DNA from 2 places in the Serratia sp. LTN-2 genome. Region 1 is predicted to be linked to the other one. Evidence: predicted binding sites of a transcription regulator. Region 1 holds the regulator's gene; the other holds the start of a gene.
The links. Region 1 encodes PurR, which represses purine synthesis genes. Its sites were predicted from a motif close to CANGCAAACGTTTGCNTG; they were not measured.
Positions count from the first base shown of each region.

Region 2: AC6BYQ_RS04260 (amino acid aminotransferase) is a predicted target of PurR. The motif match lies at 3,146-3,163, and genes of this name have one in related genera.

Region 1 covers NZ_JCAXDO010000011.1:102,252-109,973, forward strand. Annotated here, with positions in the region: gene gloA (lactoylglutathione lyase) at 30-437, shown strand; gene rnt (ribonuclease T) at 516-1,199, shown strand; gene AC6BYQ_RS19675 (Grx4 family monothiol glutaredoxin) at 1,268-1,615, opposite strand; gene AC6BYQ_RS19680 (C40 family peptidase) at 2,032-2,850, shown strand; gene sodB (superoxide dismutase [Fe]) at 3,049-3,627, shown strand; gene cydH (cytochrome bd-I oxidase subunit CydH) at 3,690-3,779, opposite strand; gene purR (HTH-type transcriptional repressor PurR) at 4,104-5,129, shown strand; gene punR (DNA-binding transcriptional activator PunR) at 5,126-6,070, opposite strand; gene punC (purine nucleoside transporter PunC) at 6,194-7,405, shown strand.
Region 2 covers NZ_JCAXDO010000002.1:97,016-104,737, reverse strand. Annotated here, with positions in the region: gene ldtD (L,D-transpeptidase) at 1-369, shown strand, start outside; gene mepK (peptidoglycan L,D-endopeptidase MepK) at 550-1,098, shown strand; gene AC6BYQ_RS04265 (MBL fold metallo-hydrolase) at 1,163-1,810, shown strand; gene AC6BYQ_RS04260 (amino acid aminotransferase) at 1,890-3,080, opposite strand; gene ompC (porin OmpC) at 3,325-4,449, opposite strand; gene asnS (asparagine--tRNA ligase) at 4,751-6,151, opposite strand; gene pncB (nicotinate phosphoribosyltransferase) at 6,364-7,569, opposite strand.

The sequences.
Region 1 (7,722 bases):
TGCCACGGCACAGTTAATTCAGAGGAATTATGCGCTTACTCCATACCATGATCCGCGTCGGTGACCTGCAACGCGCCATCGACTTCTACACCAAGGTATTAGGCATGCGCCTGCTGCGCACCAGTGAGAACCCGGAGTACAAATACTCGCTGGCTTTCGTCGGCTATACGGAAGAGAGCGAAGGCGCGGTTATCGAACTGACCTATAACTGGGGTACCGACAGCTACGACATGGGCACCGCCTTCGGCCACCTGGCGCTGGGCGTGGACGACGTCGCCGCCACCTGCGACAGCATCCGCCGCGCCGGCGGCAAGGTCACCCGCGAAGCCGGTCCGGTGAAGGGCGGCACCACGGTGATCGCCTTCGTCGAAGATCCGGACGGTTACAAAATCGAGCTGATCGAAAACAAACACGCCGGTCAGGGCCTCGGCCACTAAGCCTCCCCTTCAGGGCGCCCCGCGCCCTGCTGATTCTCCGCGCGATAGCGCCTGCAACCGGGCGCAAAATTTGCCATAATGCGCGCTGCATTCGATGAAGATAAGAAACTGATGGCCGAGAAAAGTGATCTTAACGCCCTGAGTGGTCGTTTTCGTGGGTTTTATCCCGTAGTAATAGATGTTGAAACCGCCGGGTTCAACGCCAATACCGATGCGTTGCTGGAAATCGCCGCCGTGACGCTGAAAATGGATGAAGACGGCTGGCTGCAGCAGGACGAAACCCTGCACTTCCACGTGGAGCCTTTCGAGGGCGCCAACCTTCAGCCGGAGGCGCTGGCGTTTAACGGCATCGATCCGCACAACCCGCTACGCGGCGCAGTCAGCGAATATGACGCGTTGCACGCCATTTTCAAAGCGGTGCGCAAAGGGCTCAAGGATCGCGGTTGTAACCGGGCCATTATCGTCGCGCACAACGCCAACTTCGATCACAGCTTCCTGATGGCCGCGGCAGAACGCGCCGGGCTGAAGCGCAACCCGTTCCATCCGTTCGCCACCTTCGACACTGCGGCGCTGAGCGGCCTGGTGCTGGGCCAAACGGTGCTGGCCAAAGCCTGCATCGCCGCCGGCATGCCGTTCGACAGCAGCCAGGCGCACTCCGCGCTGTACGACACCGAGCAAACCGCCCTGCTGTTTTGTGAGCTGGTTAACCGCTGGAAACGCCTCGGCGGCTGGCCGCTGCCCGCCGCCGATCTCGCCGAATAAAACCAATGAAAAAGGCGGCCCAGTTTGCACTGGCGCCGCCCGTTACGCGATAACCGCAAGCCTGTCGATTAAGACTGCTGGTCTTCCTGCGCTTTATACTTTTCAGCCGTCTCTTTGATCAGCTGCTGCAGCTCGCCGCGCTGATACATTTCGATGATGATATCGCAACCGCCGACCAGCTCACCGTCCACCCACAGCTGCGGGAAAGTCGGCCAGTTGGCGTATTTTGGCAGCTCGGCGCGGATGTCCGGGTTCTGCAGAATATCCACGTAGGCGAAACGCTCGCCGCAGGCGGACAGCGCTTGCACAGCCTGTGCGGAGAAGCCGCAGCTCGGCAGCTTTGGCGAGCCTTTCATGTACAGCAGAATCGGGTTTTCAGCGATCTGGTGCTGAATTTTTTCAATTGTCGTCGTCATTTATTGCTTCCTCAAGCCACATTTCATGGCTACAACATGCATCACGCGCTCTATTGTAGCGGCTGGAACAGTCGCAAGAAAACGCCATCTTTTGCAAGGATATTCACCCGCCGCCGATCGCGTTTCACCGGCCACGTCATTCCGGTCAAAACATACGCTGAGAATAACATTTTTAATCCGACCATTTCACTAATATATTGCGCCGCGACGACGGCGCGGATTAATTATCCCATCCGCCATGGATTGACGTTTTTTCATACACCAACAGGCTGATTTTAAACCAAAAAAAATGTCATTAACGTTTTCTCACAATATGGATTATTATTTCTGAGTTCTTCGCTGTTTTATATGGCGAAATTCGGGAATACTGTAACTCTTTCGATATCCGTTTCGGGGCCAAGGTTGGTGACGTCGACATGCGTTTAATTCTTACGCTCTTTGCGCTGCTGTTTACGCAGCTCTTCTTCAATTTGGCGCACGCTGCGCCACAGGCGCGTGTTGCCGCCGAGCAGCGTAAAAGCCATGCCAATGAAGCGCGGCCCGATGACCGCAGAAAAAAGAAAGCGGATAAAGCCGCCAAGAAAGCCAAAGTGACGGCTCCCGAGAAAAAAACCAAGACCGCCAAGGCCAAAAGCGAGAAAAGCGCGAAAAAGATCGTCAGCGCCAAACCCAAGGCCAAAGCGCAGAAAACCGCCAAGATTAAAGTCACCCCGCCGAAAAAGGGCTACAAAAAAGGCTATGGCCGCCACCGCGAAGCCGGCATGGCCACCGCCAAGCTGGCGCGTGAAGAAAAGCCGTTGAAACTCAGCCCGGCGCACAAGAAACGCTACCAGCACGCCAAACAGACCGCGATGGCCAAGCTGATGGGCCAGATGGGCAAACCTTACCGCTGGGGCGGCAGCTCGCCGCGCACCGGCTTCGACTGCAGCGGCCTCATCTATTACGCCTATAAAGACGTGGTGAAAATCAAGATGCCGCGCACCGCCAACGAGATGTATCACCTGCGCGACGCGGCGCCGATCAAGAAAAGCGAGCTGGAAAGCGGCGATCTGGTGTTCTTCCGCATCAACAACCGCGGCGTGGCGGACCACGTCGGCGTCTACCTCGGCAACGGCAAATTCATCCAGTCGCCACGCACCGGCGAAGAGATCCGCATCAGCCAGCTCGACAACGACTATTGGCAGAACCACTACATCGGCGCACGCCGCGTAGTGACGCCGAAAACCATTCGTTAATTTCCCGCTCTGCGCGGTTGCGGCCCGGTCGCAACCGCCTGCTCAAGCTATCGCCCATCGCACTTCCCCACGCGCATTTCTCGCTTTTCCTCCTGTTTTTTATGATGAAAATTGTTAAGATTGAATGACCACAATAAAAAACGGCCCATCCGGCTCTCGCCCCGGCGGGAAGCACATGGCGCTGTAAAGGAGGAAGCAATGTCGTTTGAATTACCTGCATTACCGTATGAGAAAAACGCGCTCGAGCCGCACATCTCCGCCGAAACCCTGGAATACCACTACGGCAAACACCACAACACCTACGTGGTTAACCTGAACAACCTGGTGAAAGGCAGCGAGTTCGAGGGCAAATCGCTCGAAGAGATCATCAAGACCTCTAACGGCGGCGTGTTCAACAACGCGGCGCAGGTGTGGAACCACACCTTCTACTGGCACTGCCTGTCGCCACAGGGCGGCGGTGAACCGCAGGGCGAACTGGCGGCGGCGATCGTCAAGTCCTTCGGCTCTTTCGCTGCGTTCAAAGAGCAGTTCACCGATGCCGCCGTGAAAAACTTCGGCGCCGGCTGGACCTGGCTGGTGAAAAAACCGGACGGCGCGCTGGCGATCGTCAACACCTCTAACGCGGCAACCCCGCTGACCGGTGAAGACAAACCGCTGCTGACCGTTGACGTGTGGGAACACGCGTATTACATCGATTACCGCAATGCGCGTCCAAAATACCTGGAAAACTTCTGGGCGTTGGTCAACTGGACCTTCGCAGCGGAAAACCTAGCGTAAGCACCGGTTTCTGATGTGACGAGGCGCAGCCAAGCTGCGCCTTTTTTAGCGCCGGAGGGAAATCAGTTCAACGCGGCAACGAAGCTGAAAGCGATAATGACCGCCAGCGCGCAAACGGTGGTGAACAGCGACATCTTCAATTCGGTATCCATGACAACTCCTTTAAAATGGGCTTTCCTAAGGATAAAAGGCGTACAATTAGTACGTCAAATCATTTTCCCACAGTTCGCCGATAAAATCTTGTTATCATTTCCCGGTTTATAATATCGATTACCTCTTCCACTTTTGCTCAATATGCGACAAAATTCGCAGTTCACAACTGCGTACCGGCATCCATGCCCCTCCTGATTAAGCGCTGAAGACTTCAACACACTAAAAACTCAGTTTTCGCTTCTCTGGAGAAGGATCTACGTAGGCAAACGATTAACATCACACTTACATGCTGTAAACATGTGAGTTCAGGAGTCATTCCTTACATGGCAACGATTAAAGATGTGGCCAAACGCGCGGGCGTTTCCACCACCACCGTTTCGCACGTCATCAATAAGACTCGTTTCGTCGCCGAAGAGACCAAAGCGGCCGTGTGGGCCGCCATCAAAGAACTGCACTACTCGCCGAGCGCCGTGGCGCGCAGCCTGAAAGTCAATCACACCAAGTCGATCGGCCTGCTGGCCACCTCGAGTGAAGCCCCCTACTTCGCCGAAGTGATCGAAGCGGTGGAAAACAGTTGCTACAGCAAAGGCTACACCCTGATCCTGTGCAACTCGCACAACAACCTGGACAAACAGCGCGCCTACCTGGCGATGCTGGCGCAAAAGCGCGTCGACGGCCTGCTGGTGATGTGTTCCGAATACCCGGATCAGCTGCTGGGCATGCTGGAAGACTACCGTAACATCCCGATGGTGGTGATGGACTGGGGCGCGGCGCGCGGCGACTTCACCGACACCATCATCGATAACGCCTTCGAAGGCGGCTATCTGGCCGGCCGTTACCTGATAGAACGCGGCCACCGCGATATCGGCGCCATCCCGGGCCAGCTGTCGCGCAATACCGGCGGCGGCCGTCATCAAGGCTTTATGAAGGCGCTGCAGGAAGCGCAGATCGACATTCGCGAAGAGTGGATCGTGCAGGGCGACTTCGAGCCGGAATCCGGTTACAAGGCGATGCACCAGATCCTGTCGCAAAAACAGCGGCCGACTGCGGTATTCTGCGGCGGCGACATCATGGCGATGGGCGCCATCTGCGCCGCCGACGAACTGGGGCTGCGGGTGCCGCAGGATATTTCCGTAATCGGCTACGACAACGTGCGCAACGCCCGCTACTTCACCCCGGCGCTGACCACCATTCATCAGCCGAAAGAACGCCTGGGCGAAATGGCCTTCACCATGCTGCTGGATCGCATCATCAGCAAGCGCGAAGAGTCGCAGGTGATCGAAGTGCATCCGAAGCTGATCGAACGCCGCTCGGTCGCCGATGGCCCGTTCATCGACTACCGCCGCTAATCCCCTGAGCCGGAAGCCTGCACGGCTTCCGGTGCCGCCTCGCTCAGCCACTCCTGATTCAGCGTCTCCCCATCGCCCAGATACGCCAGTAGCCAACTCATCGCCGGTGACGGTTTATCCTGCTGCCAGGTCAGGCAGCAAGGGCTGGCGGGAAACGGCTGCTGCAGCTGCAACGCCTTCAGCTCACCGCGCTGCACCAGCGGCAGCGCCCGATGTGCCGGCATCATGCCGACGCACAGCCCGGCGCACAAACAGTCGAGCGCCGACGTCCAGTCCGGCACCACCAGCCGCCGCTGGTTATCCAGCGTCCAGGTGACGCGCTTGGGCAAATTGCGCGAGGTGTCCTCCAGACAAAGCGAAGGGTACGGCCGCAACTGATCGTCGTGCAGCGGCCCCGCCAGCTGCGCCAGCGGGTGTTGCGGGCTGACTACGCACAGCCAGTTCATATAGCCCATGTCGCGGAAGGCAAAACCGCCGCCGACCGGCACCGCACGCGTGGCACCGATCGCCATGTCCGCCCTGCCGTCCGCCAGCGCATCCCAGACGCCGTTGAACACCTCGGGTTGCAGCATCAACTCGACGTCGGGGAAATGGCGGTAGAAATCCAGTACCAGCTGGCGGCTGCGCTGCGGTTTGACGATGATATCCACCGCGATATTCAGCTGACCGCGCCAACCGTTGGCCACCTGCTGACAGTGCCGGCGGGTGTCGAGCATTTTTTTGATAACAGCTCGCGCATCCTTGATAAACAACGCACCGGCCGGCGTCAGCTCCACATCGCGGTGACGCCGCTCAAACAGCGGCACCGCCAGCCATTGCTCCAGCTGCCGCACGGTATAACTCACCGCCGACGGCACCCGGTGCAGCTCCTGCGCCGCCGCGCTGAAACTGCCGGTGCGCGCTACCGCGTCGACGACTTCAAGTGAATATTCAGACCACATCGCTTTGCCTTCAATTTTTTTAACAGCACTTTGCAAATATTACCGTTTCACAAGCAGAGATCCAGCCGGATACACTGGCCGGCGCTAAAAACCTGCGACACTAAAATATTAACGAGAAATACCATGCGAAATTCTTTTGGCTTTATGTTCTACCTCGCCGGCCTGAGCATGTTGGGTTATCTGGCGACCGATATGTATCTGCCTGCCTTCGGCGCCATGCGCGAAGAACTGCAAATCTCCGCCGGCGCCGTGAGCGCCAGCCTGAGCATCTTCCTGGCCGGCTTCGCCTTCGCGCAGCTGCTGTGGGGGCCGCTCTCCGATCGCCTGGGGCGTAAACCGGTATTATTGATTGGCCTGACGCTGTTCGCCCTCGGCTGCCTCGGCATGCTGTGGGTGGAAAACGCCCTGCAGCTGTGGATCCTGCGCTTTATTCAGGCCGTCGGCGTCTGTTCCGCCACCGCCATCTGGCAAGCGCTGGTGGTCGACCGTTATCGTGAAGGTCAGGCCAACCGCGTGTTCGCCACCATAATGCCGCTGGTGGCGCTGTCACCGGCGTTGGCCCCGCTGCTTGGCGCCTGGCTGCTGAACCACGCCAGCTGGCGGGCGATCTTCGCCGCGCTGTTGGTGATCACCGCGCTGCTGCTGCTGCCGACGTTGATGCTCAAAGAGCGCGCCAAAACGCAACCCGCCACCGACGCGCCAAAAAACGGCGTCAGCTTCTGGCAACTGTTGAAATCTCCGGTGTTCAGCGGCAACGTCACTATGTACGCCGCCTGCTCGGCCGGTTTCTTCGCCTGGCTGACCGGTTCGCCGTTTATCCTCGGCGATATGGGCTATAGCCCGAGCGACATCGGTCTGAGCTATGTGCCGCAAACGCTGGCCTTCCTGCTGGGCGGCTACGGCTGCCGCGCCGCGCTCAAGCGCATCAATGGCAAAACTCTGCTGCCGTGGCTGCTGGTAGCTTATGGTGTCAGCATGGTGGCGCTGTATCTGGTGGCGACGCTGACCTCTCCGACGCTCACCACGCTGCTGATCCCGTTCTGCGTGATGGCGCTGGTCAATGGCGCCGGCTACCCGATTATGGTGGCGAATGCGCTGATGCCGTTCCCGGAAAGCAGCGGCAAAGCCGCCGCGCTGCAAAATACGCTGCAGCTGGGGCTGTGTTTTGTGGCGAGCATGCTGGTATCGGCGTTTATTGCCCAGCCGCTGTTGGCGACGGTGACGGTAATGGTGTCTACGGTGATTCTGGCCGCGCTGGGGTATTTCCTGCAGCGGGGGAAAACGGCCGATGCGCAGCAAAAGGCGCAGCGGGAACATGCTAACTCAGCGTCATAATTGCCAAGCTTAATAATCACTTAAAGAATATGCGTGCCGAGTGCGATTTACTGTTGAGTCGACGCCTCCGCACGCCTATACTCAAAAACAACCTTGTAAAGTAACACCTTATAATCTTTATATCTCAATTAGCGCTTGTGTACGCGTCTTGCGTCACACTCTTTTTAAGGATGCGTTCATCCCGCGCCATTTGCGCCGGGTAGCTTCTTAAAATTTCCTCTGTTCATAGTCGGATATCAGACGCCGCGGGCCTATTTTCCGCCGGTAAACGTATGCACCCGCAGAAATTGTCTAAGCTGTTTCCTAACGGGTCATCA
Region 2 (7,722 bases), on a different contig from region 1:
GGGCGCTTCAAGTTCAACATGCCGAGTTCAGACGCTATCTACCTGCACGATACCCCGAACCACAGCCTGTTCCAGAAAGACATTCGCGCGCTCAGCTCCGGCTGCGTGCGGGTGAACAAAGCGTCCGATTTGGCGAATATGCTGCTGCAGGATGCCGGCTGGAACAACAGCCGCGTTTCTTCCACGCTGAAAGAGGGGAATACCACTTATGTGAATATTCGCCAGCGTATTCCCGTAAAACTGTATTATCTGACCGCCTGGGTTTCGGATGACGGCCAACCGCAATTCCGCACAGATATTTACAATTATGATAATACGGTGCGATCGGGCGCACAAATTTTGGCTCAGGCCAAAAAATTAATGCAGTAAATGCAGTAATTATAAATAAATAACGGTCAGAATGTTTGGCTATACCGCAGGCCCCCACAGGCGGGGGCCTGTAAACCTAGGCGTATCGCGGGTTGACTCAGCATACGCAGGCGGTTATGGTTCGGACAGTGCGCTGCTTTGTGCATTTATTTTGACATTCTTGCCGGGTTTAACAGAGTCATGGACAAAATTGATCATCACCGCCGTAAATGGCTGGCGCTAGGTGGCGCTGCTATGGGCATAGCGCTGCTCCCAGGGCAGGCGTTTGCCAGTCTTTCCACCGCTCGACCGCGTATTTTAGTGCTGAATAACCTGAATACCGGTGAATCTATTAAAGCCGAGTTCTTTGACGGCAAAGGTTACAATAAAGAAGAGTTGGTTCGGCTAAATCATCTGTTCCGCGATTATCGCGCCAACAAGGTCAAATCGATCGATCCCAGCTTGTTTGATCACCTCTACCGCCTGCAGGGGCTGCTGGGTACCAGCAAGCCGGTGCAGCTGATCTCCGGTTACCGTTCCGTAGATACCAACAATGAACTGCGCGCACACAGCCGCGGCGTGGCCAAGCACAGCTACCACACCAAGGGCCAAGCGATGGATTTCCATATCGAAGGTATCCAATTGAGTAATATCCGTAAAGCGGCGTTAAAAATGCGCGCCGGTGGTGTAGGATATTACCCACGTAGCAACTTCGTGCACATCGATACCGGCCCGGTTCGGAACTGGTAACCGCTGTGCCCTCAGTGAATAACGCCGCTCCTTGCGGAGGCGGCGTTATTGTCGTTGGAGCCTTATGAAATACCATCTTATTCCCGTTACCGCCTTCAGCCAGAACTGCAGTCTGATCTGGTGTGAAAACACGCAACAGGCGGCGTTGGTCGATCCCGGCGGCGAAGCGGAAAAAATTAAAGCGGAAGTGGCGCAGCAGGGCGTGACAATTACGCAGATTTTGTTGACGCACGGCCATTTGGATCACGTCGGCGCGGCGGCGGAGCTGGCGGATCATTATCAGGTGCCGATTTACGGCCCGGATAAAGAGGACGCTTTTTGGCTGGACGGTTTGCCGGCGCAGAGCCGGATGTTCGGGCTGGAAGAGTGTGCGCCGCTGACGCCGACTCGCTGGCTGTCGGAAGGCGATGAGATGCGGGTGGGCGAGATGACGCTCAAGGTGCTGCATTGCCCAGGGCATACGCCGGGCCACATCGTCTTTATTAATGAACAGGCGCGTTTGGCGCTGGTGGGGGACGTGCTGTTTAACGGCGGCGTGGGGCGCAGCGACTTCCCGCGCGGTGACCATCAGGCGCTGATCGCCTCTATTCGCACCAAGCTGCTGCCGCTGGGTGACGACATGCGCTTTATTCCCGGCCACGGCCCGATGTCGACCTTCGGCCACGAACGCCAGACCAACCCGTTCCTGCGTGAAGAGCCGGCGGTGTGGTAACGATTATTTTCCGGCAGAAATAATCAAGGGGCGCTTAGAGCGCCCCTTTTTTATGTCCTGATGGCCTGCGCCGACGCGCTTAGAGCACGGCGACGATGGCTTCGCACAGCGGCGCCATGTTGTCCGGCGTCATGCCGGCAACGTTAACCCGGCCCGAGTTCACGGCGTAGACGCCAAACTCTTCGCGCAGACGCAGCACCTGTTCTTTGGTCAGGCCGCTGAACGAGAACATGCCGTTCTGCTGGATGATGAAGCTGAAGTCCTGCTGTGCGCCTTTCTCCTGCAGAGTGTTCACGAACAGCTGACGCATGCGGTGAATGCGCTGACGCATATCGGTCAGCTCCTGCTCCCACATCGCACGCAGCGCGTCATTGCCCAGAATGGTGGCGACAACGGCCGCGCCGTGTGACGGCGGGTTGGAGTAGTTGGCGCGGATAGCCGCTTTCACCTGGCTAAAGGCGCGATCGGCGGTCTCGGCATCGGCAGCAACAATGGTGCAAGCGCCGACGCGCTCATTGTACAGACCGAAGTTTTTCGAGTAGGAGCTGGCGACGATCAACTCTTTATGTTTGGCGGCGAAAATACGCAGACCTTGCGCGTCTTCTTCCAGCCCGTTGGCGAAGCCCTGATAAGCGAAGTCGAACAGCGGCAGCCAGCCGTTGACGACGGAAAGCTCAGCCAACTGAGCCCACTGCTCCGCCGTCGGATCGATACCGGTCGGGTTATGGCAGCAGCCGTGGAACAGCACCACATCACCGGCCTGCGCCTGTTTCAGGCTGTTCAGCAGGCCGTCAAAGTCCAGCGCGTGGTTGGCGGCGTCGTAATAGGCGTATTCCAGCACTTCCAGGCCCACGGCGCTAAAGACGTTTTTGTGGTTCGGCCAGCTTGGGTTGCTGATCCAGATGCGTTTGGCGCTGGTCTGGTTAGCGATAAAGTCTGCCGCCACGCGCAGGCCGCCGGTGCCGCCTGGCGTCTGTGCGGTGCGCGCGCGACGATCGGCGACGATCGGGCTCTCTTTACCGAACAGCAGCTCTTGCGTGCAGCTGGCGAACGCCGGGATGCCCTCAATGCCGAGATAGTTTTTAGTGGTCTCATTTTCCAGCAGATACTGTTCAGCTTTTTTTACGCTGGTCAGCACCGGGGTTTTACCGGTTTCGTCTTTATAAACGCCAATCCCTAAATTGATTTTATTCGGGCGGGCGTCGGCGCGGAAAATGTCGGTCAGGCCCAGGATCGGGTCGGCGGGTGCGGCGGTGATTTTTTCAAACATGTCAGGTGCTTCCAAATCTCGGAGTTAAGCAGACAGAAGCATCAGGGTAACGCCAGTTACCGGCTTTGCCAACCGTTTGCGACAAAAACACCGCGATCTTGCGAAGGGGGAGTATTAGGCAGAAAAAATGATGGGGAAGGAGAAATTGGCAGGATAAAAAGTTACCGGCTGACACAAACAAAAACAGGGCCGAAGCCCTGTTTTTTAGCTTAGCTGACGGTAAACCGCCGTTAAGCGAGACAACTTAGAACTGGTACACCAGACCAACAGCTACGATATCGTCAGTAGCGGTGCCGGTTGCTTTGGTGAACGCGTTGTCATCCAGCAGGTTGATTTTGTAATCAACGTAGGTGGACATGTTTTTGTTGAAGTAGTAAGTGGTACCAACAGAAACATATTTAACCAGATCCTGGTCAGAACCTGCGCCTGGGACGTTCAGGTTTTTACCTTTAGACTGCAGGTAAGACACTTCTGGACGCAGACCGAAGTCGAACTGGTACTGAGCAGTCACTTCGAAGTTCTGAGTTTTGCTGGCGAAACCGCCGCATTTTTCAGAAGCAGCACAGGTGTTAGTGAAGTCACCGCCGCCGAATGGAGTCATGTTACGAGTTTCTGCGTACATGGCCGCCAGGTAAACGTTGTTGGCGTCGTATTTCGCGCCCACGGTCCATGCGTCAGCCTTGTCGCCACGCTCGTTGGAACGCAGTTTCTGATCGTCGGTACGGTTGGAAGAAGCGTATGCAGCGCCGAAGCTTACGCCTTCGCCGATGTCATAAGTAGAGGAGATACCCCAGCCGTCGCCGTTCTGTTTCTTAACGTCACGACCGTCGTTCTGGTTCTTGCCCTGGTATTGCAGAGCGAAGTTCAGACCGTCAACCAGACCGAAGAAGTTGTTGTTACGATAGGTCGCAACGCCGTTGGTACGGCCGGTCATGAAGTTGTCGGTGTAGGTGTAGGTATCGCCACCGAACTCTGGCAGCATATCGGTCCAGCCTTCCACGTCGTACAGTACGCCGTAGTTACGGCCGTAGTCGAAGGAGCCGTAGTCAGCGAATTTCAGACCGGCGAAGCCCAGACGGGTTTTGGTGCCTTCGGTGCCCTGAGACTCGGAGTGGTTGGACTGAACGTTGTATTCCCACTGGCCGTAACCGGTCAGTTGGTCAGTAATTTGGGTTTCACCTTTGAAGCCAAAACGAACATAGGTCTGATCGCCGTCATTACCTTTGTCTTTGGAGAAGTAGTGCAGACCGTCAACTTTGCCGTACAGATCCAGCTTGTTGCCGTCTTTGTTGTAGATTTCAGCTGCGTTTGCTGCACCAGCAGCCAACAGAGCCGGGATAACCACTGCAAGAATGTTGCGCTTCATCATTATTACCCTCATTGGTGTTATTCGGACACCTTTGCCACTGCCGCCAATAATTCTTTGGGAACTATTGTTGATAGATTGGTGTCGTCCTGTGTCTGAACGCAGTGTTCCATTCACAGGCGGGTTAATCTAGGACGAAAATGATACCAATGTCCCAATCAGGTTGCAAAAAGAAAGTATGTGTAACTAAATGTAATTTTTAGGGAACTTTGTGACGTGCGTCAATATTAAAAAATGCGAAAGGCCAGCGATGCTGGCCTTTGTTTTGTAACGAAATCGTTTAAAAAACGTTTGATCGTATAAATTAGAAGCTTGCGTTACGTGGTGTGCGTGGGAATGGGATCACATCGCGCACGTTTTGCACGCCGGTGACATAGGCGATTAAACGTTCAAAGCCCAGGCCGAAACCAGAGTGCGGCACGGTGCCGTAGCGGCGCAGATCGCGGTACCACCAGTAGTCTTCTTTATTCAGACCCATCTCTTCCAGACGCTGATCGAGCACGTCGAGGCGTTCTTCACGCTGCGAGCCACCGATGATTTCACCGATGCCCGGTGCCAACACGTCCATGGCCGCGACGGTTTTGCCGTCTTCGTTCATACGCATATAGAAGGCTTTGATGTCTTTCGGGTAGTTTTTCACCACCACCGGCGCCTGGAAGTGTTTCTCTGCCAGGTAACGCTCATGTTCGGAAGAGAGATCGATGCCCCAGGAAACCGGGTTTTCGAAGGTTTGGCCCGAGGCCAGCAGGATTTCGATGGCGTCGGTGTAGTCCACTTGGGCGAAATCGGAAGAAACGAAGCGCTCCAGACGGGCGATAGCGTCTTTATCTACGCGCTCGGCGAAGAATTTCAGGTCATCGGCGCGCTCATCCAGCACCGCCTGGAACACATACTTCAGCATGCTTTCGGCCAGGCCGGCAACGTCGTCCAGCGTAGCGAAGGCCACTTCCGGCTCGATCATCCAGAATTCCGCCAGGTGACGGCTGGTGTTGGAGTTTTCAGCGCGGAAGGTTGGGCCGAAGGTGTAAACCTTGGACAGCGCGCAGGCGTAGGTTTCGCCGTTCAGCTGGCCGGAAACGGTGAGGAAGGCTTCCTTACCGAAGAAGTCTTCGCTGAAGTCGACGGTGCCCTTGTCGGTGCGCGGCAGGTTTTCCAGATCCAGCGTGGATACGCGGAACATCTCGCCGGCGCCTTCGGTGTCGGAGGCGGTGATCAGCGGGGTGGACACCCAGAAATAGCCATTTTCATGGAAGAAGCGGTGGATCGCCTGCGCCAGGGTATGACGCACGCGCGCCACGGCGCCGATCAGGTTGGTGCGCGGGCGCAGGTGGGCCACTTCGCGCAGGTATTCAATGCTGTGACGTTTGGCCGCCATCGGGTAGGTGTCCGGATCGTCGACCCAGCCGACCACTTTGATCGCGGTGGCTTGCAGTTCGAAGCTCTGGCCTTCGCCCGGTGAGGCGACAACCTTGCCGGTGACTTCAACCGAACAACCGGTCGTCAGATGCAGCACTTCATCCTGATAATTCGGCAGAGAATTATTAACGACGGCCTGTAACGGATCAAAGCAGGAACCGTCATAGACGGCCAGGAAGGAGATACCAGCTTTTGAATCTCTCCGGGTACGTACCCAGCCGCGTACGGTGACTTCACTGTCAACCGCAGCACGACCTTGCAGTACGTCGACTACAGGCACTACGCTCATAGATTTCTCTCTTTAATAATTTGGTTTAGAAATAGCTTACAACCCAAGAATATGGGGGTAATGGCTATGTTACTTGCCGCGGTGCAGAGCACAAGCAGAAATCATCGGATTGGCGCAACATTTATCGCGGCTGGCTGAAAAGAGGGCGTTCGGAAATAAAAACAAAAAAGCCGGCGCGGAAACCGGGCCGGCTTTCTTTATATAAAGAAGGATCAGCTGGCCTTCTTCACCAGCGGCAGATCGAAGGCTTTGCGCAGGGCTCTGACGAACGCCTGATCCTGGCAGATGGTCTTGCCGGGGCTGTCGGAGAGCTTAGCCACCGGCTTGCCTTTGCACTCGACCAGTTTGATCACGATATTCAACGGCTTGACGCCCGGAATATCGCAGGTCAGGCGCGTGCCGATACCGAAGCCGAGATTGATGCGTTGATAGAAGTGGCGATAGAGCGCCAGCGCTTTTTCCAGATCCAGGTTGTCCGAGAACACCAGCGTTTTGCTCATCGGATCGATGCCCAGCTTCTGGTAGTGGGCAATGGCTTTTTCACCCCACTCGACGGGATCGCCCGAATCGTGGCGCAGCCCCTGATAACGCTCGGCGAACTGCGGGCCGAAGTCGCGCAGGAAGGCGTCCATGGTGATGCAGTCGGTGAGCGCGATGCCCAGCTGGTCCGGGTATTCATCCAACCAGGCTTGCAATGCGGCGCGCTGGCTGTTGGCCAGTACCGGGCTTATCTGCTGATGTGCCTGGAACCACTCGTGCGCCTGGGTACCGACCGGCGCCAGACCGAGTTGGTGCGCCAAATCGTAATTGCTGGTGCCCGACAGATAGGGGAACTCGGCCTGCAAGGTGCTGACGATGGCCTGCTGCACGCCCTGAGAGAAACGGCGACGGGTGCCGAAGTCCATCAGCTTGAAACGCGAGAGATCCAGGTCGCCCGCCAGCGTTTTGAACTGCGCCAGTTTGGTTTGCAGGTGCGCCACCGCCTGTTCCGGCGTCGCCAGCGGAGAGCGCCGACGGTGCACCACTTCGCTGATCACCGCCAGCAGCGGCACTTCCCACATGATCACTTCGCGCCATGGCCCGGCGATGCGGATTTGCAGCCTGCCGTCGCGGTTGTCGATAGACACCTGCTGCGGATCATAGCGGAAGGTGCGCAGCCAGTTCAGGTAATCCTGGCGGAAAAAGGGCAGGCCCGAGAGGTAAGCGAATTCGGCATCGGTCAGCGCCAACTGACTCATCAGCGCCACCTGCGCGCGGATCTCGTCGGCATATTCGCCCAGCAGTTCGTCGCCGCGGCAGCGGAATTCCGCCGCCACGCTGATCGCGGGATAGCGATGGAACACTGCTTGCTGCATATGAAGCTTGTAAGCATCGGTATCAAGCAGTGATGTCAAAATCGGGGAAGCGTATTGAGTCATAGCGCGTTACAGCATCCTCGTCAGGCGCGTGTCCAAATCCGGATAATCATAAAAGTGGGGGTGGAGTATACCCGGATTATCCTGTTATTGAAGCTGCATCACACCATAAATCACCAAAGCGGGTCGAGGATTAAACGTGCCTTTATGGCGGCC